3 regions of the Metapseudomonas phytobenefica genome follow, and region 3 is predicted to be linked to each of the others. Evidence: predicted binding sites of a transcription regulator. Region 3 holds the regulator's gene; each other region holds the start of a gene.
The links. The regulator FliA, encoded in region 3, starts transcription of late flagellar genes. The targets are predictions, from matches to a motif close to CTAAAGTTTNNNNNNNNNNNGCCGNTAA.
Positions count from the first base shown of each region.

Region 1 (7,808 bases), on a different contig from region 3:
CGCGGCCTCGCCCGGATGCGGCGTGATCACGCAGCCCGCAGGCAGGCGGACGTGCCCGCCCGCCAGCAGGTTGAGCGCATCGGCATCCCAGACCTGGAGCGACTCCAGCCCCGCGACAACGCTGAGCAGGCTGCGCCCCCAGGCGTCCTGCCCCAGTCCAGGCCCGGCCACCAGTACATCGGCCCTGTCCGCCAGGGCCAGCAGCTGGTTGGCCGAGCTCACGCCGGCGCACATTACTTCCGGGCGCCGCGCCAGCGCGGCCATCACATGCTCGGGCCGGGTCGCCAGCGACACCAGCCCGGCCCCGCCTCGCAGCGCACTCTCCGCCGCGAGCAGCGCCGCACCGCCCAACCCGCGGTCGCCGCCCACCACCAGCAAGTGCCCGAACTGCCCCTTGTGTGCAGTGCGCGGACGTGGCGCCAGGCGCACGAGACTGCACGCCGCCATACGCTCGGCGACGCGAGGCGTCAGCGCGACCAAGGCGGGATCGGCCTGCAGATCGTCGAATACCAGCTTACCCACCTGGTTCGGTGCATCGGCGGTGAACAGGCCCAGCTTGAGACCGATGAAGGTCACCGTCAGGTTCGCACGCACCGCAACGCCAAGGACGCGGCCGGTGTCGGCGCAGAGGCCGGAGGGGATGTCCACGGCCAGCACCGGCAGTCCACTGGCGTTGACCAGGCGGATCGCCTGGGCGTAGGGCTCGCGCACCTCGCCGGACAGCCCGGTGCCCAGCAGGGCATCCACCACTACGCCTTCCAGGGCAGCGCATTCGCTCCACGGCTGGATACTCACACCCGCGGCAGCGGCTTCATCCCGCGCCAGCGCCGCGTCGCTGGTCAGCGCATCGGCAGCGCCCACCGCCAGCACCTTCACTTGCCAGCCGGCACGCTGGGCCAGGGCCGCGACAAGGTAGCCATCGCCGGCATTGTTGCCCCGCCCGGCCAGCACGCTGAGGCTTCCGGCTTCCGGCCAACGCCGGCGCAGGGCGCGCCAGGTCGCGTGGGCGGCACGCTGCATCAGCTCGAAGCCGGGCGTGCCGGCGGCAATGAGGCGCGCATCGAGGTCCCGCACCTGGGCGGCGGAATGGAGCGAAATGGGCAGGTCGTCGCGGGAAGAAGGCATGGGATTCGGTTGCAGCTGCGAGGTCTGGCAGAATTATATCCACCTCGACACCGGTTTCCCGCCCCAGCATGACCCTTTCCACGCAAGATCTCGCCGCACTCGCTCAATCCATCAAGGAATGGGGCCGCGAACTGGGCTTCCAGCAGGTGGGCATCACCGGCGTGGAACTCGGCGAACACGAAAGCCACCTGCAACGCTGGCTGGAAGCCGGCCACCAGGGCGAGATGGACTACATGGCCGCCCACGGCAGCAAGCGCTCTCGCCCGGACGAACTGGTGCCCGGCACCCTGAGGGTGATCTCCCTGCGTATGGACTACCTGCCTGGCGATACGCACATGGCCAAGGTGCTGGGGCAACCGGAGAAGGCCTATGTCTCGCGCTACGCCCTGGGCCGCGACTACCACAAGCTGATCCGCAAACGCCTGCAACACCTGGCCGAACGCATCGAGAAGGCCATAGGCCCGTTCAGCTACCGCGCCTTCGTCGACAGTGCGCCGGTACTGGAGAAGGCCATCGCCGAGCAGGCGGGCCTCGGCTGGATCGGCAAGAACACCCTGGTACTCAACCGCAAGGCCGGCAGCTATTTCTTCCTCGGCGAACTGTTCGTCGATGCTCCGCTGCCGGTGGACGCGCCCCATGGCAGCGAGCACTGCGGCCGCTGTTCGGCGTGCATGGATATCTGCCCGACTGCCGCTTTCGTCGGCCCTTACCAACTGGACGCGCGGCGCTGCATTTCCTACCTGACCATCGAGTACAAGGGCAGCATTCCCGAAGACCTGCGTCCGCTGATCGGCAATCGCGTATTCGGCTGCGATGACTGTCAGATGGTCTGCCCCTGGAATCGCTTCGCCCGCCCTTCAGGCGAAAGCGACTTCCAGCCGCGCCACGGCCTGGACAACGCCGAGCTGGCGGAGCTGTTCCGCTGGAGCGAAGAGGAATTCCTCAGCCGTACCGAAGGTTCGCCCCTGCGCCGCGCGGGTTACGAGCGCTGGCTGCGCAACCTGGCGGTTGGACTGGGCAATGCGCCTTCGAGCATTCCGGTGCTGGAGGCCCTGCAGCTGCGCCGCGAACATCCGTCGGCACTGGTGCGCGAGCATGTGGAGTGGGCGCTTGCCCGTCATGGGGCAAGCACTACCTGAGGCGAGACCGCCGCGAGCGGAAACTCAGATCTTGAAGAAGTGTTCCCGGTAATGCTTCAGCTCCGCGATCGAGTCGCGGATGTCATCCAGCGCCAGGTGGCTGCTGCTCTTCTTCACCCCATCCCGCACTTTCGGCGCCCAGCGTGCAGCCAGCTCCTTCACGGTGGACACATCGAGATTGCGGTAGTGGAAATAGGCTTCCAGTTGCGGCATGTGGCGGTAGAGGAAGCGGCGGTCCTGGCAGATGCTGTTGCCGCAAATCGGCGATTTGCCCTTGGGCACCCACTGTTCGAGGAAGGCCAGGGTCTGGGCCTCGGCTTCGGCCATGCTGATCCGGCTTTCGCGCACACGCTGGGTCAGGCCGCTCTGGCCATGCTGGCGAGTGTTCCATTCATCCATGCCGGCGAGAATCTCGTCGCTCTGGTGGATGGCGATCGTCGGCCCCTCCGCCAGCACGTTCAGCTCGCTGTCGGTAACGATGGTGGCCATCTCGATGATCACGTCCGTATCCGGGTTCAGGCCGGTCATTTCCAGATCGATCCAGATCAGGTTCAGGGCATTCTGCATATTCGGTCTCCACGGCGAAGCGCGCATTCTAGCTTAGAGGCTGCCGCTGCGGGCTGCGTGCTAAACTCGCGCGGTTTTTTCCAAGTGGACCCACCATGGCCAAACGCCAACTGACCCGCCGGCAGAGCTGGCGCATCGAGAAGATTCAGGAAGAGCGCGCCGCCCGCGCAGCCAAGCGGGAAACGCGCGTGCTCGAAGAGCTCGAGGGCGGCGATCTCGGCCCGGAGCAGACCGGCCTGGTGATCGCCCACTTCGGCGTACAGGTGGAAGTCGAGGCCCTGGAAGGCGAGCTGGCCGGCCAGATCATGCGCTGCCACCTGCGCGCCAACCTGCCGACGCTGGTTACCGGCGACCGCGTGGTCTGGCGCGCCGGCGCCCAGGGCAGCGGGGTGATCGTCGCCCAGTTGCCGCGCAGCTCGGAGCTGTGCCGCCCGGACATGCGCGGCGTACTCAAGCCGGTGGCAGCCAACGTCGACCAGATCGTCATCGTCTTCGCTCCCCTGCCCCATCCCCACGCCAACCTGATCGACCGCTACCTGGTGGCGGCCGAGCACGCGGGCATCCGCCCGTTGCTGCTGCTGAACAAGGCCGACCTGGTGGACGACGAGAACAGCGCCATGCTCGACGAACTGCTCGGGGTCTACCGGCAGCTGGGCTACCCGCTGCTGGAAGTCTCGGCACGCCAGGGCGGCGGCATGGAGGACCTGATGGCCAGGCTCGACGGCCATATCAGCGTCTTCGTCGGCCAGTCCGGGGTGGGCAAATCGTCGCTGGTGAACAGCCTGCTGCCGGGGGTGGACACCCGCGTCGGCGCCCTCTCCGAACACACCGGCAAGGGCACCCACACCACCACCACCGCGCGCCTGTTCCACTTCCCGGGCGGCGGCGAGCTGATCGACTCCCCCGGCATCCGCGAATTCGGCCTGGGCCATGTCAGCCGCGAGGATGTCGAGGCCGGTTTCATCGAATTCGGCGAACTCTTGGGGACCTGCCGCTTCCGCGATTGCAAGCACGACCGCGAACCGGGCTGCGCCCTGCTCAAGGCGCTGGAGGATGGCCGGGTGCATCCGCAACGGATGGCGAGCTACCGGCACATCCTCGCCAGCCTGCCCGAAGACGAGTACTAAGGCTGGCTCGGCGCGAAAACGAAAAAGGCCACGCAATGCGTGGCCTTTTCATGAGGGCGGCAATCACTGCCCCTTGGACTGGTCCAGTTTCAGCACGCCGTCTTCGAAGATATTCAGCTTCTCCCGCAACTCACGCGGCTGCACGGGCGCGGCCGGATCGCCCGTCGAGGGCACAGCCTCGGTGGCGGGCGGCGGAGGTTGCGGCGCTTCCTCGGGCTCGGCGCCATCAGCCTGTTCTCCCTCGATGGCTCGCTGGGCCTTCTTGGTGAGGACGACGATGTCGATGCGGCGATTGACCGGGTTGAACGGGTCCTTGCGGTCGAACAGTGCCGACGAGGCGTAACCCACCACCCGCGCCACCTGGTCTTCCGGGTAGCCGCCGACGATCAGGGTGCGCCGCGCGGCGTTGGCGCGACCGGAGGACAACTCCCAGTTGCCGAAATCGCCAGTGCCGGCATAGGGCTTGGCATCGGTGTGGCCGCTGATGCTGATCTTGTTCGGCACGGTTTTGATGGTTTCGGCGAGGTTCAGCAGGATGTCCTCGAAGTAAGGCTGCAGGCGTGCGCTGCCGAGGTCGAACATGGGCCGGTTGGCGGCATCCATAATCTGGATGCGCAGGCCGTCCTGGGTGATCTCGAAGAGGATCTGATCCTTGAACTTGCGCAGTTCGGGGTTCTCTTCGACCTTGTTCTGCAGCTCCTGCAGCAACAGTTCCAGGCGTTCGCGCTCGATCTGCTCGGCCAGGGTTTCCACCTGGCCGGCGTCCACCTGGGTCTTGTCCAGGGAATCGACCACCGACTCCTGGGAATCCGGTGCGTCCTTCAGCTCGGGGTTCAAGGTGCGGTCAGGCGCGGGCGTGGGCGTGCCCCCCAGGTCGATGACGTACGGGCTGGCGCTTTCGGTGAAACCGATGGGGTCCTTGAAGTAGCCGGAAATGGCTTTCTTCTGCTCCGGCGTGGCAGACGACAGCAACCAGAGCACCAGGAAGAAGGCCATCATCGCCGTGGCAAAGTCGGCGAAGGCGATCTTCCACGCACCGCCGTGGTGACCGGCGGCGTAGCGTTTGACGCGCTTGACGATGATCGGCTGGTTGTTCTCCATGACTCAGCCTTCAGCTGCCGCGTACGGCCTGCTCCAGCTCGCTGAAGCTCGGGCGATGGGCCGGGAACAGCGTCTTGCGGCCGAATTCCACCGCCAGCGAAGGCGGCATGCCGGAAGCCGAGGCCACCAGACAGGCCTTGATCGCCTCGAACACGTTCAGCTCTTCACGGGCGTCGTGTGCCAGCGACACCGACAGCGGGCCGAAGAAACCGTAGGCCGCGAGGATACCGAGGAAGGTACCCACCAGCGCCGCCCCCACGTGCTGACCAAGGGCGGCCTGCTCGGTTTCGCCCAGCATGGCCATGGTCACCACGATGCCGAGCACCGCCGCGACGATACCGAAGCCCGGCAGGCCGTCGGCGATACGGTTGACCGCGTGGGAAGGATGTTCCAGCTCTTCCTTCAGGCTGGCCAGTTCCATGTCGAACAGGCCTTCGAGCTCGTGGGGCGCCATGTTGCCGGAGGACATGATGCGCAGGTAATCGCAAATGTAGGCCGTCATCCGCTCATCCTTGAGGAGGCCCGGATACTTGCTGAAGATGGGGCTGGCGGGGGCGTCCTCGATATCGGCCTCGATGGCCATCATCCCCTCGCGGCGGCTCTTGTTGAGGATTTCGTAGAGCAGGCGCAGAACGTCCAGGTAGAAAGCCTGGTTGAAGCGCGTGCCGAACATCTTCAGCGACTTCTTGAACACGATCATCGTCATGTTGCCGGGGTTGGCCTGGAGGAAGGCGCCCAGCGCCGCGCCACCGATGATCATCACTTCGAAGGGCTGGATCAGCGCGGCAAGCTTGCCGTGGGACAGGATGTATCCGCCGAGCACGCTGGCGAATACGACGATGATGCCGAGGATTTTTGCCATAGGGAGGAAGCTTGAAGAGTCAGTAGAAAGGGTTATGAAAAGAGCCCCTTCTAATTATCGGAAGATATGCGCCAGACTATAGCCTGTTCAGGCGAAAAGCCAGATTGGCGGCCCTCTATGTCAACCGTAAAGCCCGCGCCACGCAGTCTCGACAGCTGGATCAAACACCTCGATGGAGTGCGCCTGCCTGTCCCCACCGCCGCCCACGAGAAAGTCCGCCGCGCCCTGGGCGACAGCCGCCGCTCCCTGCGCGATATCGCCGAGCTGACCCAGGACAGTCCCGCCCTCGCCCTGAGCCTGCTGCGCGAAGCCAATGCCGCCGGCAACATGCTGAGCAGCCCGGCGGAAAGCCTGGAAGTCGCCCTCAGCCGCCTGGGCCTGAAGCGCGCGGAAGTCCTGCTCAATCGTCTGCCCGCCGTCCCAGAGGACGACATTCCCCACGCCCTTCGCCAACTGCAACTGATCAGCCAGCACGCCGCCCAGCAGGCCAACGGCCTGTTCGCCGCCCGGCTGGCCCGCCTCTGGCAGGAAATCCACTGGTGCAGCCTGCTGTTCCTCTCGCCCCTCTGGCCGCTGCTGGCCAGCCACCCGGAGCTGTTTGACACCTGGGAAAAGCGCGTGCTGGGCGAGGGCGAACCGGCCGCCAGGGTCGAACGCGAACTACTCGGCGTCCCGCTGCTGCGCCTCTGCCAGGCCCTTGCCGAGCACTGGAAGCTGCCCGACTGGATCATCCAGGGCTATCGCCTGCTGAACGACGACCGCCGCATGCTGGTCAAGGCCCTGCACATTGCCCGCGACTACGGGCACCCGCTGCAACAAACGCAGCAGCTGGATGCCGACCCCGCCCTCAGTCGCTGGCTGACCCAGCCCGGCAACACCGTCCTGCTGGCGAACGGCCTGGCGGTTTCCGCCCATGCCGGCTGGGGCGACGGACACAGCCTGCGCTGGCAGCGCCTCACCGGGCTGTTCATGAAAGTGCCGCTGGACGAACTGCAGCAGCAGGTTCACCAGCACGCTGCACAAAGCGGGCGCCTGCATGCCCGCGGTGACCTCTGGCATCCCGCCCAGGCCCTGCTCTGGCCGTGGAACCAGCACCGCCTGCGCCGCGAACCGGTTGCAGCACCGGCCCCTTCCGCCGACGCCCTCGCGGACTGGCGTCGCCACTGCGGCGAGCTGATCCGCGAGCCCAGCCCCTTCGCCAACGTGGTGCAGCTCTCCGCCTGCGCCCGCGACGCCCTGGAAAGCTGCGGCATGCGCCGGGTCCTGGTGCTGCTGGCCGACCGCACCCACAACCGCCTGCTCGCCCAGCAGCAGGCGGGACTGCCCAGGGAAGCCAGTGGCCTGCAACTGGAGCCGAACCAGAGCCAGGTGCTGCGACGCCTGCTCAGCCAGCCGGGCCAGCTACGCCTGGGGCCGGACAACATGGCGCAATTCTCCGCGCTGCTGCCCGGCCAGTTGAAGAGCCTGTTCCCGGGGCATCACCTGCTGCTGCGCTCGATCGCCGTGAACGGCCGGGTGGCCATGCTGGTGGTGGCCGACCAGGACGGCGCGCCCTTCGCCGAGATCAGCCTGCGCGCATTCGCCAAGACGGCCCAGTGCATCGAGCGGGCACTCGCCAGCTTCGCCAGACGCGGCCGCTAGGCTTTCCTATACAATCTGCCAATTTGCCCATTACCGGAGGCTTCCATGTCTGCCTTCTCCAACCTGCCGCTGGTGATCGAACCGGCCGAGCTGGCGCCCCTGCTTGGCGCCGACGAACTGATCCTGGTCGACCTCACCAGCGCCGCCCGTTACGCCGCTGGCCACATCCCGGGCGCCCGTTTCGTCGATCCGAAGCGCACCCAGCTCGGCCAGCCGCCGGCACCGGGCCTGCTGCCCGCCAAGGCC
Region 1 covers NZ_JBHZGM010000005.1:9,032-16,839, reverse strand. The annotation lists gene ACFW0B_RS06105 (NAD(P)H-hydrate dehydratase) at 1-1,125, opposite strand, end outside; gene queG (tRNA epoxyqueuosine(34) reductase QueG) at 1,194-2,264, shown strand; gene orn (oligoribonuclease) at 2,289-2,831, opposite strand; gene rsgA (small ribosomal subunit biogenesis GTPase RsgA) at 2,927-3,958, shown strand; gene motB (flagellar motor protein MotB) at 4,022-5,059, opposite strand; gene motA (flagellar motor stator protein MotA) at 5,070-5,921, opposite strand; gene ACFW0B_RS06075 (HDOD domain-containing protein) at 6,039-7,562, shown strand; gene rhdA (thiosulfate sulfurtransferase) at 7,608-7,808, shown strand, end outside.
Region 1: a site for FliA is predicted at 5,976-6,003, ahead of motA (flagellar motor stator protein MotA). Genes of this name have one in related genera too.

Region 2 (7,808 bases), on a different contig from region 3:
AACACCCTCTATATCCAGTATCTGGAAGAAGCCCGGGTCGCCTGGTTCGAGAGCCTCGGCATCGACTTGAACAACGTACCCCAGGGCCCGGTGGTACTGCAGACCCTGCACACCTACCTCAAGCCCGTGGTTCACCCGGCCACCGTGGTCATCGAGCTTCGCGCAGGCCCGGTAGGCAATAGCAGCCTGGTGGTGGAGCACCGTCTGAGCACCCTGGAAGACCCCTCGACGCTCTATGGCGAAGGCCACTGCAAGCTGGTGTGGATCGACCACGCTACCGACAGATCCGTACCGGTGCCGGACGAACTGCGCCTGGTCATGGGCGCAGGCAAGCGGCAGTAACCTCGCGGCCATCCAGGGCGGGCAGCCTGCGCCAGGCCCCGTCAGAAGGACGTAGATGCCCTCCCCTCCTCTTCGGCCTTTCCGGTTGCCGCCGACCCCGACCCGGTACATTCGTTTCAGACTTGATCCGAATCAGGCAGGCCCGACAAGGCTGGATTAATCTCTATGGCATGAGGGACCTTTGAATACTCCAACCGGTCCACTCCTGAGACATTCGCAAAGGGAGAAAGACATGCCTGAACGCCTGCAGCAGCAACTGCAACAACTGCGCGACCAGCTGGCCCAGGAACCGCCGCTGGATGCGGAGGAACGCGCATCGCTGATCGAGTTGATGCAGGAAATCGAACTGCGCCTGGCCCAGGATGCCGCCATGGCGCCGGACGCCACTCTCGTGGATGGGGTCAACCTGGCCGTCGAGCGCTTCGAAACCCGTCACCCCACCCTGGCCGGGACCTTGCGAAACATCATGCAGAGCCTGGCCAACATGGGCATCTGAGGCCGAGCACAAGAAAAAACCCCGACTTCAGGTCGGGGTTTTCATTACTGCCGAACCAGACGGCGATTGTCCGGCTGGACGGGGTGAGTGCTGCGGTAGGGATTGATATCCAGGCCGCCGCGACGTACATAGCGGGCGTGAACGGTGAGCCGCTCCGGCTCCAGCAGACGCTTGAGGTCGAGGAAAATGCGCTCCACGCACTGTTCATGGAAGTCGGCATGCTGGCGGAAGCTGATCAGGTAGGCCAGGAAGCCGGCGTGATCCAGACGCTTCGCCCCGCGGTACTCCACCACCACCGTGCCCCAGTCCGGCTGACCGGTAACCGGGCAGTTGGACTTCAGCAGATGGCTGTGCAGCACCTCTTCCACCTGACCGTTCTCGGCGCGCAGCAACTCGGGCTGCGGGTGCTCGTAGCGGTCGATAGCCACATCAAGCTCGTCGATGCAGATGCCCGGGGAGGCGGCGACGCCTTCGGCTTCCACCTCCGCCAGGCTGCGCACCCGCACCGCGACCGGAGCGCCAGCCGCCCCGCTCAGGTCCCGCGCCAGCACCTGCTCCAGTTCGGCGGCACTGGTGTACACGGACTGGTTGAGCGAGTTGAGGTAGAGCTTGAACGACTTGGACTCGATGATGTTCGGCGAATCGGCCGGAATGGCGAACTCGCCTATCGCCACCACTGGCTTGCCGGAGGGCATCAGCCAGGACAGCTCATAGCAGTTCCAGAAATCCACGCCCTGGTACGGTAAGGTCGCAGCGGTCAGCCCCAGCTCGTTCCACTTGGTCACACGGGAAATGGGGAACAGCAGCTCCGGGCTGTAAGTGCTGACGTACTCGCTGGACTTGCCCAGCGGCGAATGTTCGGCGGGATGATGCATGGGCGGGTGGACCTGAAAATGCGGAAATCAGGCAATTGTATACAGCCGGGCGGCTGCTGAAAAATCCACGGCACCAACGGTGCCGCTGCATTACAACTTTGTCAGCTCGCCCTGCGCATCCTGTCGGCGCGGTATAAAGCAGCGATTCGAGCGATGAGCTCCCCATGAAGCTACTGCCCCATGAAACTACTGATAGTCGAAGACGAACCCAAGACCGGCCAGTTCCTGCGCCAGGGCATGACCGAAGCCGGCCTTGACGCGGATCTCGCCACCAACGGCCTGGAAGGCCGGGACCTGGCCCTCACGGGCGGCTACGACCTGATCATCCTCGACGTGATGCTCCCCGGCCTCGACGGCTGGCAGGTGGTGCACAGCCTACGCCAGGCCGGCCTGCAGGTTCCGGTGCTGTTCCTGACCGCCCGGGACGCCGTGGAAGAACGCGTTCATGGCCTGGAGCTGGGGGCCGACGACTACCTGATCAAGCCCTTCGCCTTCGCCGAACTCCTCGCCCGCGTCCGCACCCTGCTCCGCCGTGGCGCCAGCGCCTCACAGGAAACCAGCCTGGACCTGGGCGACCTGCATCTGGACCTGCTGAGCCGGCGGGTCGAGCGCGGCAGCCGGCGCATCGACCTCACCACCAAGGAGTTCGCCCTGCTGGAATTCCTCCTGCGGCGCCAGGGCGAAGTGTTGCCCAAGACGCTGATCGCCGCCGAGGTCTGGGACATGCACTTCGACAGCGACACCAACGTCATCGAAGTGGCCATCCGCCGGCTGCGGGCAAAGCTGGACGACGACTTCCCGACCAAGCTGATCCATACCGTGCGCGGCATGGGCTACGTGCTGGAGGCGCGCGAAGGCTGATGCGCGGACTCTCCCTCACCGCCCGCCTGGGCCTGCTGTTCGCCGCCTGCACCGCTGCCGTCTCGCTGATCGCCGGGGTGCTGTTCAGCCGTGCCAGCGAAGCGCACTTCATCGAACTCGACCGGCAACTGCTGGAAATCCGCCTGGATGCCTTCCGCGCCCTGCTCGGCAGCGTCGACAGCCCCGCCACCCTGGCGCCCCGGCTGGATGCCCTGCAGGCCGAACTACGACTGCATCCGGACCTCACCCTGCGCCTGGAAGGCCGCGATGGCCGCGGCTGGTTCAACAGTGCCGACGGCCTTCGCGCGCCGGCTCACGATGGGCTCCATGACTGGCAGCAGGATGGCACCGACTACCGGGTGCTGAGCGCGCCGCTGCGCCCGCAGGACCCGGCTTCGCCACGGCTGGCCCTCGCGCTGGACATCACCCACCACCAGCACTTTCTCGAACGCATGCAGCGGCTGATCTGGCTCACCGTCGGGCTCTCCGCCCTGGCCACCGCCCTGCTCGGCGCCTGGGCCGCACGCAGCGGCCTGCGCCCCTTGCACCGTATGGCCGAAGTGGCCGCCGGGGTTTCCGCCAGCTCCCTGACCACCCGCCTGGCCGACGATCAGGTCCCCCAGGAGCTGGTGGAACTGGTACGCGCCTTCAATGCAATGCTGGGCCGGCTGGACGACGCCTTCCAGCGGCTTTCCGCCTTCTCCGCCGACATCGCCCATGAATTGCGCACGCCGCTGTCTAACCTGCTGACCCAGACCCAGGTGATCCTCAGCCAGGATCGCGACCTGGACGAATACCGCGAAGCCCTGCACTCCAACCTGGAAGAACTCCAGCGCCTGGCTCAGATGGTCGGCGACATGCTGTTCCTGGCCAAGGCCGAGCACGGCCTGCTGGCGACCCGTCGCGAGCCCCTGGCGCTGGCCGCCGAGCTGGACACCTTGCTGGACTACTTCAGCCCCCTGGCCGAGGACCGCCAGGTGACCATCACCCGCTGTGGCGAAGCCCACCTCAGTGCCGACCGGGGCATGTTGCGCCGCGCCCTTTCCAATCTGCTGGACAACGCCCTGCGCTTCACCCCGGAAGGCGGACGCATCGAACTGAGCCTGACCAGCGATGCCCGGGGCCTGAGCCTGACGGTGGCCAACAGCGGACCGGAAATCCCCGCGCAATGGCTGCCGCGACTGTTCGATCGCTTCTTTCGCGCTGACCCCGCGCGCCGCGAGGGCCGCGAGCACGCCGGACTGGGCCTGGCCATCACCCACTCCATCGTGCGCGCCCATGGCGGCGAAATCCGCTGCGAATCCGCCAACGGCTGGACGCGCTTCATCCTCGAATTCCCCGCCCCCTGAAGCGCAAAAGGCGCGCCCTGTGGCGCGCCTTTCTGGCAACCGCTGCGATCAACCCTGTGCGGTGGACCAGTCGATCACGCCGAACTGCCAGGTCGCCAGGATCAGCAGGCCAAAGCCGATGCGATACCAGGCGAAAGCCGCGTAGCTGTGGCTGCCGATGAACTTCAGCAGGCTGCGTACGGCAATCATGGCGAAGACGAACGACACCACGGAACCCAGGGCGAACACCGGCAGGTCGCTCGGCTGGAACAGGTCGCGGTACTTGTAGCCCGAGTAGACCGCAGCACCGACCATGGTGGGCATGGCGAGGAAGAAGGAAAACTCGGTGGCCGCCTTGCGCGAAAGGCCGAACAGCAGGCCACCGATGATGGTGGCTCCGGAACGCGAAGTCCCCGGTACCAGTGCCAGGCACTGCGCGCAGCCGACCTTGAGGGCGTGCTTCCAGGTCATGTCGTCGACGCTTTCGGCCTGCACCTGATGCTTGCGCTGTTCCGCCCAGAGAATGGCCACGCCGCCGACCACCAGGGCGGACGCCACGGTGATGGGGTTGAACAGGTAGTGGTGGATCAGGTCGGAGAAGGCCACACCGAGGATCACCGCCGGGAAGAACGCCACCAGCAGGTTGACGGTGAAACGCCGGGCGCTGCGCTGGGTCGGCAGGCCGATGACGACGTCGAGGATTTTCCGCCGGTATTCCCAGACCACCGCGAGGATGGCCGCCAGCTGGATGATGATGTTGAAGGCGATCGCCCGTTCACCGGTGAAACCCAGCAGGTCCGCGACCACGATCTGGTGGCCGGTGCTGGAAATCGGCAGGAACTCCGTCAGGCCCTCGACAACCCCCAGAATGATGGCCTGCATGGCCGTCCACAAATCCATCGAAACTCTCCCCCGAGGCGCGCTGTTCTGGCGGCCTTTTCGTTACGTATATGCAGGTAATTGGCGCTGCGAGTGTGCCGTTCGGCGATGAGACCGGGCACCGGCAACCAGGTTCCGGGGACGAATGAGCCTTCAGCTTTGCCCCGAAGCGCCGAAATGCTAACAGAGAGCCATCTGGAAATCGCGGCTAAAGGCTGATTGAAAACCGCCAACCGGCCTGTTCTGCTTGCGCTACGTAGTCAAAAACAAGAAACCAGGAGTTCCTGCCCTATGCATAGCTTGCGCAACCTGCCGATCAGCCGCCGTCTCTGGCTGATCCTGATAGTCGCGGTTTTCATGCTGGTCACCCTCGGCGTACTGATGCTGCAGCAGATCTACAACGGCCTCTATCAGGGCAAGGAACAGAAGACGCGCCACGTCGTCGAGACCGCCGCCGGCGTGCTGCAGTACTACCAGGCGCAGGAAGCCGCGGGCACCCTGACCCGCGAAGAGGCGCAGAAACAGGCCATGCAGGCGGTGCGCGCGCTGCGCTACGACCAGGGTGACTACTTCTGGATCAACGACCTGACCCCACGCATGATCATGCATCCGACCAACGCCAGGCTGGAGGGACAGGACCTCTCCGGCCACAAGGACCCGGACGGCAAGGCACTGTTCAACGAAATGGTGCGCGTGGCCAGGGCCGACGGCGCCGGTCTGGTCGACTACCGCTGGCCCAAGCCGGGCGCCAGCGACCCGGTGCCCAAGGTGTCCTATGTCCAGCTGTTCGCCCCCTGGGGCTGGGTGATCGGCTCCGGCATCTACATCGACGACATGCAGGCCGAGTTCCGCGCCCAGGCCATTCGCGCCTCGGCGATGGGGTTGGCCATCGCCCTCATCATGGCCTTGCTGGTCATCCTCATCGCCCGCAGCATCACCCGGCCACTGGATGAAGTGGTGTCCGCAATGGCCAGCATCGCCAGCGGTGAAGGCGACCTCACCAGCAGCCTGGACACCCACGGCCGCGACGAAATCACCGCCCTTGGTGGTTATTTCAACGCCTTCACCGGCAAGCTGCGCGGCGTGATCCGCCAGTCCCTGGACGCCGCCAACGCCCTCGACCAGGCCGCCGCCAACCTGGACGGCATCGCCAGCCAGGGCCTGCGCCAAAGCGAACAGCAATCCCTGCAGATGGAACAGGTGGCCACCGCCATCAACGAGGTCACCTACGGCGTGCAGGATGTAGCGAAGAATGCCGAGCATGCCGCCAGCGAAGTGCGCCATGCGGAGGAACAGGCGCGCCAGGGTCACGACAACATCGACAGCAGCCTGCGGCAGATCGACCAGCTCTCCGCCACCATCACCAAGGCGGTGGAAGTGATCCAGACACTGGCCCAGGAAAGCGCCCAGATCGGCAGCGTGCTGGAAGTGATCCGCTCCATCGCCGAGCAGACCAACCTGTTGGCGCTGAACGCCGCCATCGAAGCCGCCCGCGCCGGCGAACAGGGACGCGGCTTCGCCGTGGTAGCCGATGAGGTCCGCCTGCTGGCCCAGCGCACGCAGAAGTCCACGGCGGAGATCCAGACCATGATCGAGCGCCTGCAGCAGAACTCCGAAGCGGCGGTCCAGGTCATCGACGAAAGCAGCCGGGCGTCCCACGCCACGGTGGAACAGGCCAGCCAGGCCGGCGAAAGCCTGGCGCAGATCGCCCAGGCCCTGCGCAACCTCACAGGCCTCAACGCCTCCATCGCCAGCGCCACCCTGCAGCAATCCCACGTGGTGGAAGACATCAACCAGAACGTGACCCAGGCCGCCGGGCTGGCCCACGACAGCGCCAGCGCCGCTGAGCAGACCACCGGGGCCAGCCAGCGCCTTGGGCAGCTGGCCGAACAGCTCAATCACCTGCTGGGCCAGTTCCGCGTTTAGCCGTAACCCAGCCGAAACCGCAGGGAGCCGTTACAATCGGCGGCTTTCCTCCACGGAATCGACAAGGTGTCCCCTCTCGAACTCGTCGCCGCCAGCCTGGGCGTGCTCGCCGTCTGGCTCACCGTCAGGCAGAACCCCTGGTGCTGGCCCATCGGTCTGGTGATGGTGCTGATGTACAGCTGGATCTTCCTCGAAGTGAAGCTGTACTCGGACATGCTCCTGCAACTGGTTTACGCCGGCCTGCAGCTGTACGGCTGGTGGCAATGGACCCGCGGCGGCGCCCGGCACGCTGGTCGCCAGGTCGGTCGCCTGGGCGTGCAATCACTGGGACTTGGCCTGCTGACAGGCGCCCTCGGCAGCCTTGGGCTGGGTTACGCCATGGCGAGCTGGACCGATGCCGCCGCGCCCTGGTGGGACGCCGCGCTCACCGCCTTCAGCCTGGTGGCCCAGTTCTGGATGGCACACAAGCGCGTGGAATGCTGGCTGCTCTGGATAGTGGTGGACGTGCTGTTCGTGGTGCTGTTTTTCAGCAAGGGGCTGTATCTCACCGCCGCGCTCTACGGGCTCTTCACGCTGCTGGCCGTGCAGGGCTGGCGCACCTGGCGACGTGAGCTGGAGCCAGCCACGGCATGAAGGTACTGGTGCTGACTGGGCCGGAATCCTGCGGCAAGAGCTGGCTGGCGGCGGCGATCCAGGCCGAGTTCGGTGGTCTGCTGGTAGGCGAGTACGTCCGCTATTTCATCGATCGCGAGCAGCGCGACACCTGCTACGCCGACATTCCGGCAATCGCCCGTGGCCAGCTCGAGTGGGAAGACAAGGCACGTTCCGAAGCGCCTCCCCTGCTGATCCTCGATACGCATCTGCTCAGCAACATCCTCTGGAGCCGCAAGCTGTTCGACGACTGCCCCGACTGGCTGGAACGCGAACTGCTGGCGCGCCGTTACGACCTGCATCTGCTGCTGAGCCCGCAACAGGTGGAATGGGTGGACGATGGCCAGCGCTGCCAGCCAGACCTGGCAGAGCGCATGACCTTCTTCGAGGATTGCCGCAGCTGGCTGAAGAGCAACGGCCAGCGCTATGAAGTCGTCGAGGGTGACTGGG
Region 2 covers NZ_JBHZGM010000042.1:14,868-22,675, reverse strand. The annotation lists gene ACFW0B_RS23695 (acyl-CoA thioesterase) at 1-342, shown strand, start outside; gene ACFW0B_RS23690 (DUF4404 family protein) at 575-838, shown strand; gene queF (NADPH-dependent 7-cyano-7-deazaguanine reductase QueF) at 883-1,713, opposite strand; gene ACFW0B_RS23680 (heavy metal response regulator transcription factor) at 1,894-2,574, shown strand; gene ACFW0B_RS23675 (heavy metal sensor histidine kinase) at 2,574-3,923, shown strand; gene ACFW0B_RS23670 (undecaprenyl-diphosphate phosphatase) at 3,972-4,802, opposite strand; gene ACFW0B_RS26025 (methyl-accepting chemotaxis protein) at 5,073-6,707, shown strand; gene pnuC (nicotinamide riboside transporter PnuC) at 6,774-7,340, shown strand; gene ACFW0B_RS23650 (AAA family ATPase) at 7,337-7,808, shown strand, end outside.
Region 2: a site for FliA is predicted at 4,933-4,960, ahead of ACFW0B_RS26025 (methyl-accepting chemotaxis protein). Genes of this name have one in related genera too.

Region 3 (7,808 bases):
GTCGCTGCGATGGGGGCCGGTGCTTCGACGGGCGCGGCAGCTACGGGGGCAGGCGCGGCACCGGCCGGCTCGGCCAGACGCGACAGCGCGGCCAGCAGCTCCGGCGTGGCGGGCGTCGGTTCGCTGCGCTCGCGCACCTCGCTGAACATCTCGTTGACCGTATCCAGGGCCTGCAGCACCACGTCCATCAGTTCGGCATCCACGCGGCGTTCGCCCTTGCGCAGGATGTCGAAGACGTTCTCGGCGATGTGGCAGCACTCCACCAGCGCATTGAGCTGGAGGAAGCCGGCGCCGCCCTTCACGGTATGGAAACCACGGAAAATCGCGTTGAGCAGGTCCATGTCGTCCGGGCGGCTTTCCAGCTCGACCAGCTGCTCGGACAGTTGCTCCAGAATCTCGCCGGCCTCTACCAGGAAGTCCTGGAGGATTTCTTCATCGGCGTCGAAGCTCATAAGTGGAGTGCTCCCTAGAATCCAAGGCTGGATAGCAGATCGTCGACGTCGTCCTGTCCGGACACCACGTCTTCACGTATATCGGCATGGATCTGCGGACCTTCACCCCTCGAAGGATTTTTTTGTTGCTCCAGCTCGGCGCGCAACGTGGCATGGTCGTGCTCGATGCCGGCGTAGCGATCCACCTGGCTGGCCATCAGCACCAGCTTGACGAGGTTGCTCTCCACTTCGGTGACCAGCTGGATCACGCGCTTGATGACCTGGCCGGTGAGGTCCTGGTAATCCTGGGCCAGCAGGATGTCGTTCAGCTTGCCCGACAGGGCGCTGGTATCGCGCTGGCTGCGGGAGAGGAACTGCTCGATGCGGCGGGCCAGGTCGCGGAACCCGTCCGCGCCGATTTCCCGGCGCATGAAGCGGCCCCACTCCTCGCCCAGCTGCTGGGCTTCGTCACTCAGGCCGCCCAGCAACGGCGCGCTTTCCTCCACCAGGTCCATGGTGCGGTTGGCGGCCCTCTCGGTCATCTGCACCACATAGGACAGGCGATCGGTCGCGTCGGCGATCTGCGACATTTCCTGGGCGTGGGGCAGATGCGGGTCGATCTGGAAGTTGACGATGGCGTTGTGCAGCTCACGGGTGAGCTTGCCGACTTCCTGGTAGAGGCCGCGGTCACGGACGTGATTGAGTTCGTGGATGAGTTGCACGGCGTCGGCGAAGTTGCCTCTCTCGAGGCTGTCCACCAATTCGCGCGCACGGTCTTTCAGGGTCGACTCGAAGTCTCCCAGCAGGTGTTCATTCTGGTCCATGGTGCCCCCGCGGCTGGCATTCAGCCGTTGACCCGCTCGAAGATCTTCTCGATTTTTTCTTTCAGGACCTGGGCGGTGAAAGGCTTGACCACATAGCCGTTCACACCGGCCTGGGCCGCCTCGATGATCTGGTCGCGCTTGGCTTCGGCGGTCACCATCAGGACCGGCAGGTGCTTCAGACGCTCGTCGGCACGCACGGCGCGCAGCAGGTCGATGCCGGTCATGCCGGGCATGTTCCAGTCGGTCACGAGGAAATCGAAATTGCCGCTGTGCAGCATCGGCAGGGCCGTGGTGCCGTCGTCGGCTTCGGCGGTATTGGTGAAACCCAAGTCGCGCAAGAGGTTCTTGATGATGCGTCTCATCGTCGAGAAATCGTCAACGATGAGGATTTTCATGTTCTTGTCCAAGTCGACCTCCGTACAGTCTCAAACGCCCCTCTTGCCGGGTGCGCCGTTCAAATCTGGAATCGGTATGCCGTTCAGCGCGCGCGCCAGTCGCCAAGCCGGGCGCGCAGGCGTGCCGCGCACTGGCTATGCAACTGGCTGACCCGCGATTCGCTGACCCCCAGCACTTCACCGATTTCCTTCAAGTTCAGTTCTTCGTCGTAATACAGCGCCAGCACCAGGCGCTCACGCTCGGGCAGGTTCGCGATGGCATCGGCCAGCGCGGCCTGGAAGCGTTCTTCTTCCAGATCATGGGAAGGTGAGGAATGGGTGACACCGGCGTCCTCGCGCAGACCGTCCTGCTCACCGTCCTGCATCAGGTCATCGAAGCTGAACAGGCGGCTGCCCAAGGTGTCGCTCAGGATGCCGTAGTAGTCTTCGAGACTCAATCCAAGTTCGGCAGCAACTTCCTGATCTTTAGCGTCACGTCCAGTTCTCGCCTCGATGGCGCGGATGGCGTCGCTCACCATGCGCGTATTACGGTGCACCGAACGCGGCGCCCAGTCGCCCTTGCGGACTTCGTCGAGCATGGCCCCGCGGATGCGGATGCCGGCGTAGGTCTCGAAGCTGGCGCCCTTGCTGCCGTCGTATTTCTTCGAGGCTTCGAGCAGGCCGATCATCCCGGACTGCATCAGGTCTTCCACCTGCACGCTGGCCGGCAGGCGCGCCAGCAGGTGATAGGCGATGCGCTTGACCAGGGGGGCATAGCGTTCGATCAACTGGTGTTGCGAATCCCGTGCCTGGGCCTTGCCGTACATACGCAGTCCAGTGGCAGGTGTCATACGGGGCTTTCCGTGGAGGGCTGCTTGACCAGCCGCTCGACGAAGAACTCCAGATGGCCCCGCGGATTGGCCGGCAGCGGCCAGCTGTCGACCTTCTGCGCGATGGCCTTGAAGGCCAGCGAGCACTTCGAACGCGGAAAGGCCTCATAGACCGCGCGCTGCTTCTGCACGGCCTTGCGCACCGACTCGTCGTACGGAATGGCGCCCACGTACTGCAGGGCAACGTCGAGGAAGCGGTCGGTGACCTTGGTCAGCTTGGCGAACAGGTTGCGCCCTTCCTGCGGGCTGTGGGCCATGTTGGCCAGCACGCGGAAGCGGCTCATGCCGTAGTCGCGGTTGAGCAGCTTGATCAGCGCGTAGGCGTCGGTGATGGAGGTCGGTTCGTCGCAGACCACCACAATCACTTCCTGGGCCGCACGGACGAAGCTGACCACCGAATCGCCGATGCCGGCAGCAGTGTCGATCACCAGTACGTCGAGGTTGTCGCTGATTTCGCTGAATGCCTGGATCAGGCCGGCGTGCTGCATGGGCGAAAGCTGCACCATGCTCTGGGTGCCGGAGGCGGCGGGGACGATGCGGATGCCCCCCGGCCCCTGCAACAGCACGTCGCGCAGGTCGCATTCGCCATTGATCACATCAGCCAGTGTGCGCTTGGCGGTGAGGCCGAGCAGGACGTCGACGTTGGCGAGCCCCAGGTCGGCGTCCAACAACATGACGCGGCGGCCGAGGTCGGCCAGTGCCAGCGAAAGGTTCACCGACACGTTGGTCTTGCCGACGCCGCCCTTGCCGCCGGTCACCGCGATCACCTGTACGGGATGCATACTACCCATTTCAAATACCTTGCCTTAGGTCGACTGGGCCATTTGGCTGTCCAGCACCGCCCCTCCGGGCGGCTTACACATTCTTCAACCGGCGCGCCGCGCCGGATTCTGATAAAGCCCGGCGAACAGGTCGGCCATGGCTTCTTCACTCGGATCTTCCGGGGCCTGCAGGCTGACCGCCCGGCTCACCAGCTGGTGGCTGCGGGGAACCTGCAGATCATCCGGGATTCGCGGGCCGTCGGCCAGATAGGCTACCGGGAGATGCTGGCCGATAGCCAGTCCCAGGACCTCGCCCAGGCTGGCCGCCTCGTCCGCCTTGGTGATGATGCAACCGGCCAGGCCGCAACGCTTGTAGCTGTGATAGGCCGCCTTGAGCACCTGGCTCTGGCTGGTGGCCGCCATCACCAGGTAATTCTTCGCGTTTATCGCCCGGCTGGCCAGCGCTTCGAGCTGCATGGCCAGGGCCGGATCGTTGGTGGGCAGACCAGCGGTATCGATCAGCACCACGCGCTTGCGCGCCAGCGGGGCGACGGCCTGGGTCAGGGACTGGCCCGGATCGACCAGGGTCACCGGCACATCGAGGATGCGACCGAGGGTCTTGATCTGCTCCTGGGCGCCAATGCGGAAACTGTCCATGCTCACCAGGGCGACGTTCTGCGCGCCGTACTTGAGCACGTAGCGGGCAGCCAGCTTGGCCAGGGTGGTGGTCTTGCCCATGCCGGCCGGGCCGACCAGGGCGATCACGCCGCCCTCTTCCAACGGCTCGACCTGCGGGGTGCGGATGGCGTGGGCGAAGTGCGCCAGGAGCATGCGCCAGGCCTGGCGCGGATCACTGACCTTGTCCACCTTGTCCAGCAGCGCGCGGGCCAGTTCGGCCGGCAGCCCCATGCGTTGCAGGCGGCGCCAGAGGCTGGCCTGCTGCGGACGGCGGCTCTGCATCTGGCTCCAGGCGATGGAGCCCAGCTGCACTTCGATCAATTCACGCAGGCCACTCAGTTCGAAGCGCATGGCGTCCAGGGCGGCCTGGTCCACGCCGGCGGGTTTCGGCGCGCTCACCGGCTCCACCGGACGCGAAACGCCGCGGGGACGATCCAGAGCGGCGGCCAGGGCGGACTCCGGCAGTTCCGGTTCGATGGCGGTCAGTGGCTGGCCGGCGAACAATTGACGGTCCTTGCCGGCATCGGCGATGGCCCGGGTGGTCAGTTCGGCCTGGGCTTCGGCGATGCGCGCCTGGGTCTTGCGCAGTTCGGCTTCGAGGGCCGGGTTCGGCCTGCTCGGGGCCGGCGCGGGCAGCGGGTAGTCCAGCGCCGCGGTCAGCTCGACACCGCCGGCAACCCGACGATTACCGATGATGGCGGCATCCGCGCCCAGTTCATCACGCACCAACTTCATGGCTTGACGCATATCGGCGGCGAAGAAACGTTTGACCTGCATGGTCCTTGACCTCGGTTAGTTCTGCCCCACAGTCGCGACTATGGTGACCTGCTTGTTGTCCGGTATTTCCTGGTAGGCCAGTACGTGCATGGTTGGCACGGCGAGCCTGGCAAAGCGCGACATCATCGCCCGGATCGGCCCGGCCACCAGCAGGATCGCCTGCTTGCCGAGCATTTCCTGGCGCTGCGCCGCTTCCACCAGGGAACGTTGCAGCTTCTCGGCCATTCCGGGTTCGAGGAGAACGCCATCTTCCGAACCCTGTCCGGCCTTCTGCAGGCTATTGAGCAATATCTGTTCCAACCTGGGCTCCAGGGTGATCACAGGCAGCTCCGGCTCTAGTCCCACAATGCTTTGCACGATTGCGCGGGACAGCGCGACGCGGGCCGCCGCCACCAGAGCGGCGGGATCTTGACTCTTGGCCGCCACGTTGGCGATGGCTTCGGCGATGGTGCGGATGTCGCGCACCGGCACCTGCTCCTGCAGCAGCGCCTGGAGCACCTTGAGCAGCGTGGACAGCGACACCATGCCGGGCACCAGCTCTTCGGCCAGGCGCGGCGAACTCTTGGCCAGGTTCTGCATCAGTTGCTGGACTTCTTCGTGGCCCAGCAGCTCATGGGCGTGCTTGTGCAGCACCTGGTTGAGGTGGGTGGCGACCACGGTACTGGCGTCCACCACCGTGTAACCGAGCGACTGCGCCTGGTCGCGCTGGCTGGCGTCGATCCATACCGCTTCCAGGCCGAACGCCGGATCCTTGGCGGCCACGCCGTTGAGGGTGCCGAACACCTGGCCGGGGTTGATCGCCAGTTCGCGGTCCGGGTAGACCTCCGCCTCGGCCACGCTGACGCCCATCAGCGTCAGGCGGTAGGCATTGGGCAGCAGGTCGAGGTTGTCGCGGATATGCACCGAGGGCATCAGGAAGCCCATCTCCTGGGAGAGCTTCTTGCGCACGCCCTTGATCCGCGCCAGCAACTGGCCGCCCTGGTTGCGGTCCACCAGTGGAATCAGCCGGTAGCCCACTTCCAGGCCGACCAGGTCCACCGGAGTCACGTCGTCCCAGCCCAGCTCCTTGGTTTCCTGGGCACGCTGGGCCGGCAGCAGTTCCTGCTGGCGCTTCTCTTCCTGTACCGCCACTTCCCTGGCCAGTTTCTGGCGATGCCAGATGAACCAGGCACCGCCGGCGGCCACCAGGCCCAGACCGATGAAGGACACATGCGGCATGCCCGGCACCAGACCCATGGCGATGAGGATGGTGGCCGATACCGCCAGTGCCTTGGGCGAGGCGAACATCTGGCGGTTGACCTGCTGGCCCATGTCTTCGGAAGACGACACGCGGGTCACCATGATGGCGGCCGCGGTGGACAGCAGCAGCGAGGGGATCTGCGCCACCAGGCCGTCACCGATGGTCAGCAGCGAATAGATGCGGCCGGCATCGCCGAAACTCAGGCCGTGTTGCAGCATACCGATGGCGATGCCGCCGAGCAGGTTGATGAAGAGGATCAGCAGGCCGGCGATGGCGTCGCCACGGACGAATTTGCTGGCACCGTCCATGGAGCCGTAGAAGTCGGCCTCCTGGGACACCTCGGAGCGGCGCTTCTTGGCTTCGGCCTGATCGATCAGGCCGGCGTTGAGGTCGGCGTCGATCGCCATCTGCTTGCCGGGCATGGCGTCCAGGGTGAAGCGCGCGCTCACCTCGGAGATACGCCCGGCACCCTTGGTGACCACCACGAAGTTGATGATCATCAGGATCGCGAAGACCACCGCACCGACCACGTAGTTGCCGCCCACCACCACGTCGCCGAAGGCCTGGATCACCTTGCCCGCGGCGTCGTGGCCATCCTGGCCGTGGAGCAGCACCACGCGGGTGGAGGCGACGTTCAGCGCCAGGCGCAGCAGGGTGGCGACCAGCAGGATGGTCGGGAAGACAGCGAAGTCCAGCGGGCGCATGGCATACACGCACACCAGCAGCACGACGATGGACAGGGCGATGTTGAAGGTGAAGAAGACGTCCAGCAGGAACGGGGGCACCGGCAGGGTCATCATGCCCAGCATCACCAGTACCAGCAGCGGCACCCCGAGGTTGCCACGACCAATGCCCAGCAGGTTGTTGCGGACATTGCCGATCAGTTGCGTACGATCCACTGCTGTTCCCCTACCCCTTTCGCGGAGCCCTGCCCCGCACATCCAAACTTTTGACGCATCGATGCGTCCTGAGCCCCCTTGTGCAAGAAGCTTTCCAACTTGGCTAAGGGATTGATTGCAAGGGAGTAAGGAGCTGTTCCTGTGGGGGCGAATTCATTCGCAAAGGGCGGCGAAGCTGCCCCATCTGATTCTGCAGGGCAGGTCTTCGACCTGCTTAGCGAATAAATTCGCCCCCACAAAAAACGAGCAGAACAGGAGCAATGTCACTCGTCCCGCCGCAAATCCGCCGGGATCGGCAGGTCGTGCAGCGGCGCCGGGCGTTTGCCGCGGCCGGCGCGGAACTGTTTGAGCTGGTAGACGTAGGCCAGCACCTGGGCCACGGCCAGGTACAGGCCGGCGGGGATTTCCTGGTCCAGTTCGGTGGAGTAGTACACCGCCCGCGCCAGCGCCGGAGACTCCAGCACCGTCACCTGGTTGTCCTGGGCGATCTCGCGGATCTTCAGGGCGGTGAAGTCATTGCCCTTGGCCAGCAGCACCGGCGCGCCGCCCTTCTCGGCGTCGTACTTCAGCGCCACGGCGAAGTGGGTCGGGTTGGTGATGACCACATCGGCCTGGGGCACGGCAGCCATCATGCGGCGCTCAGCCATCTCCCGCTGCAGGCGGCGGATGCGCGACTTGACCTCGGGCTTGCCCTCGGTGTCCTTGTATTCGTCGCGCACCTCCTGCTTGGTCATCATCAGCTTCTGCTTGTTGCTCCAGAGCTGGAAAGGCACATCCACGGCGGCGATCAGGATCAGGCCGCAGGCCAGCCAGAGCGCACTCCAGCCCACCACCTGGACGCTGTGCAGGATGGCCATGTCCAGCGGCTCATGGGCAATCGCCAGCAAATCGTCACGGTCGGAGTTGAGCACCGCCAGGGCCACCAGCAGGATCA
Region 3 covers NZ_JBHZGM010000008.1:89,046-96,853, reverse strand. The annotation lists gene ACFW0B_RS09400 (chemotaxis protein CheA) at 1-452, opposite strand, end outside; gene ACFW0B_RS09395 (protein phosphatase CheZ) at 467-1,255, opposite strand; gene ACFW0B_RS09390 (chemotaxis response regulator CheY) at 1,276-1,650, opposite strand; gene fliA (RNA polymerase sigma factor FliA) at 1,734-2,480, opposite strand; gene fleN (flagellar synthesis regulator FleN) at 2,477-3,310, opposite strand; gene flhF (flagellar biosynthesis protein FlhF) at 3,386-4,735, opposite strand; gene flhA (flagellar biosynthesis protein FlhA) at 4,751-6,874, opposite strand; gene flhB (flagellar biosynthesis protein FlhB) at 7,138-7,808, opposite strand, start outside.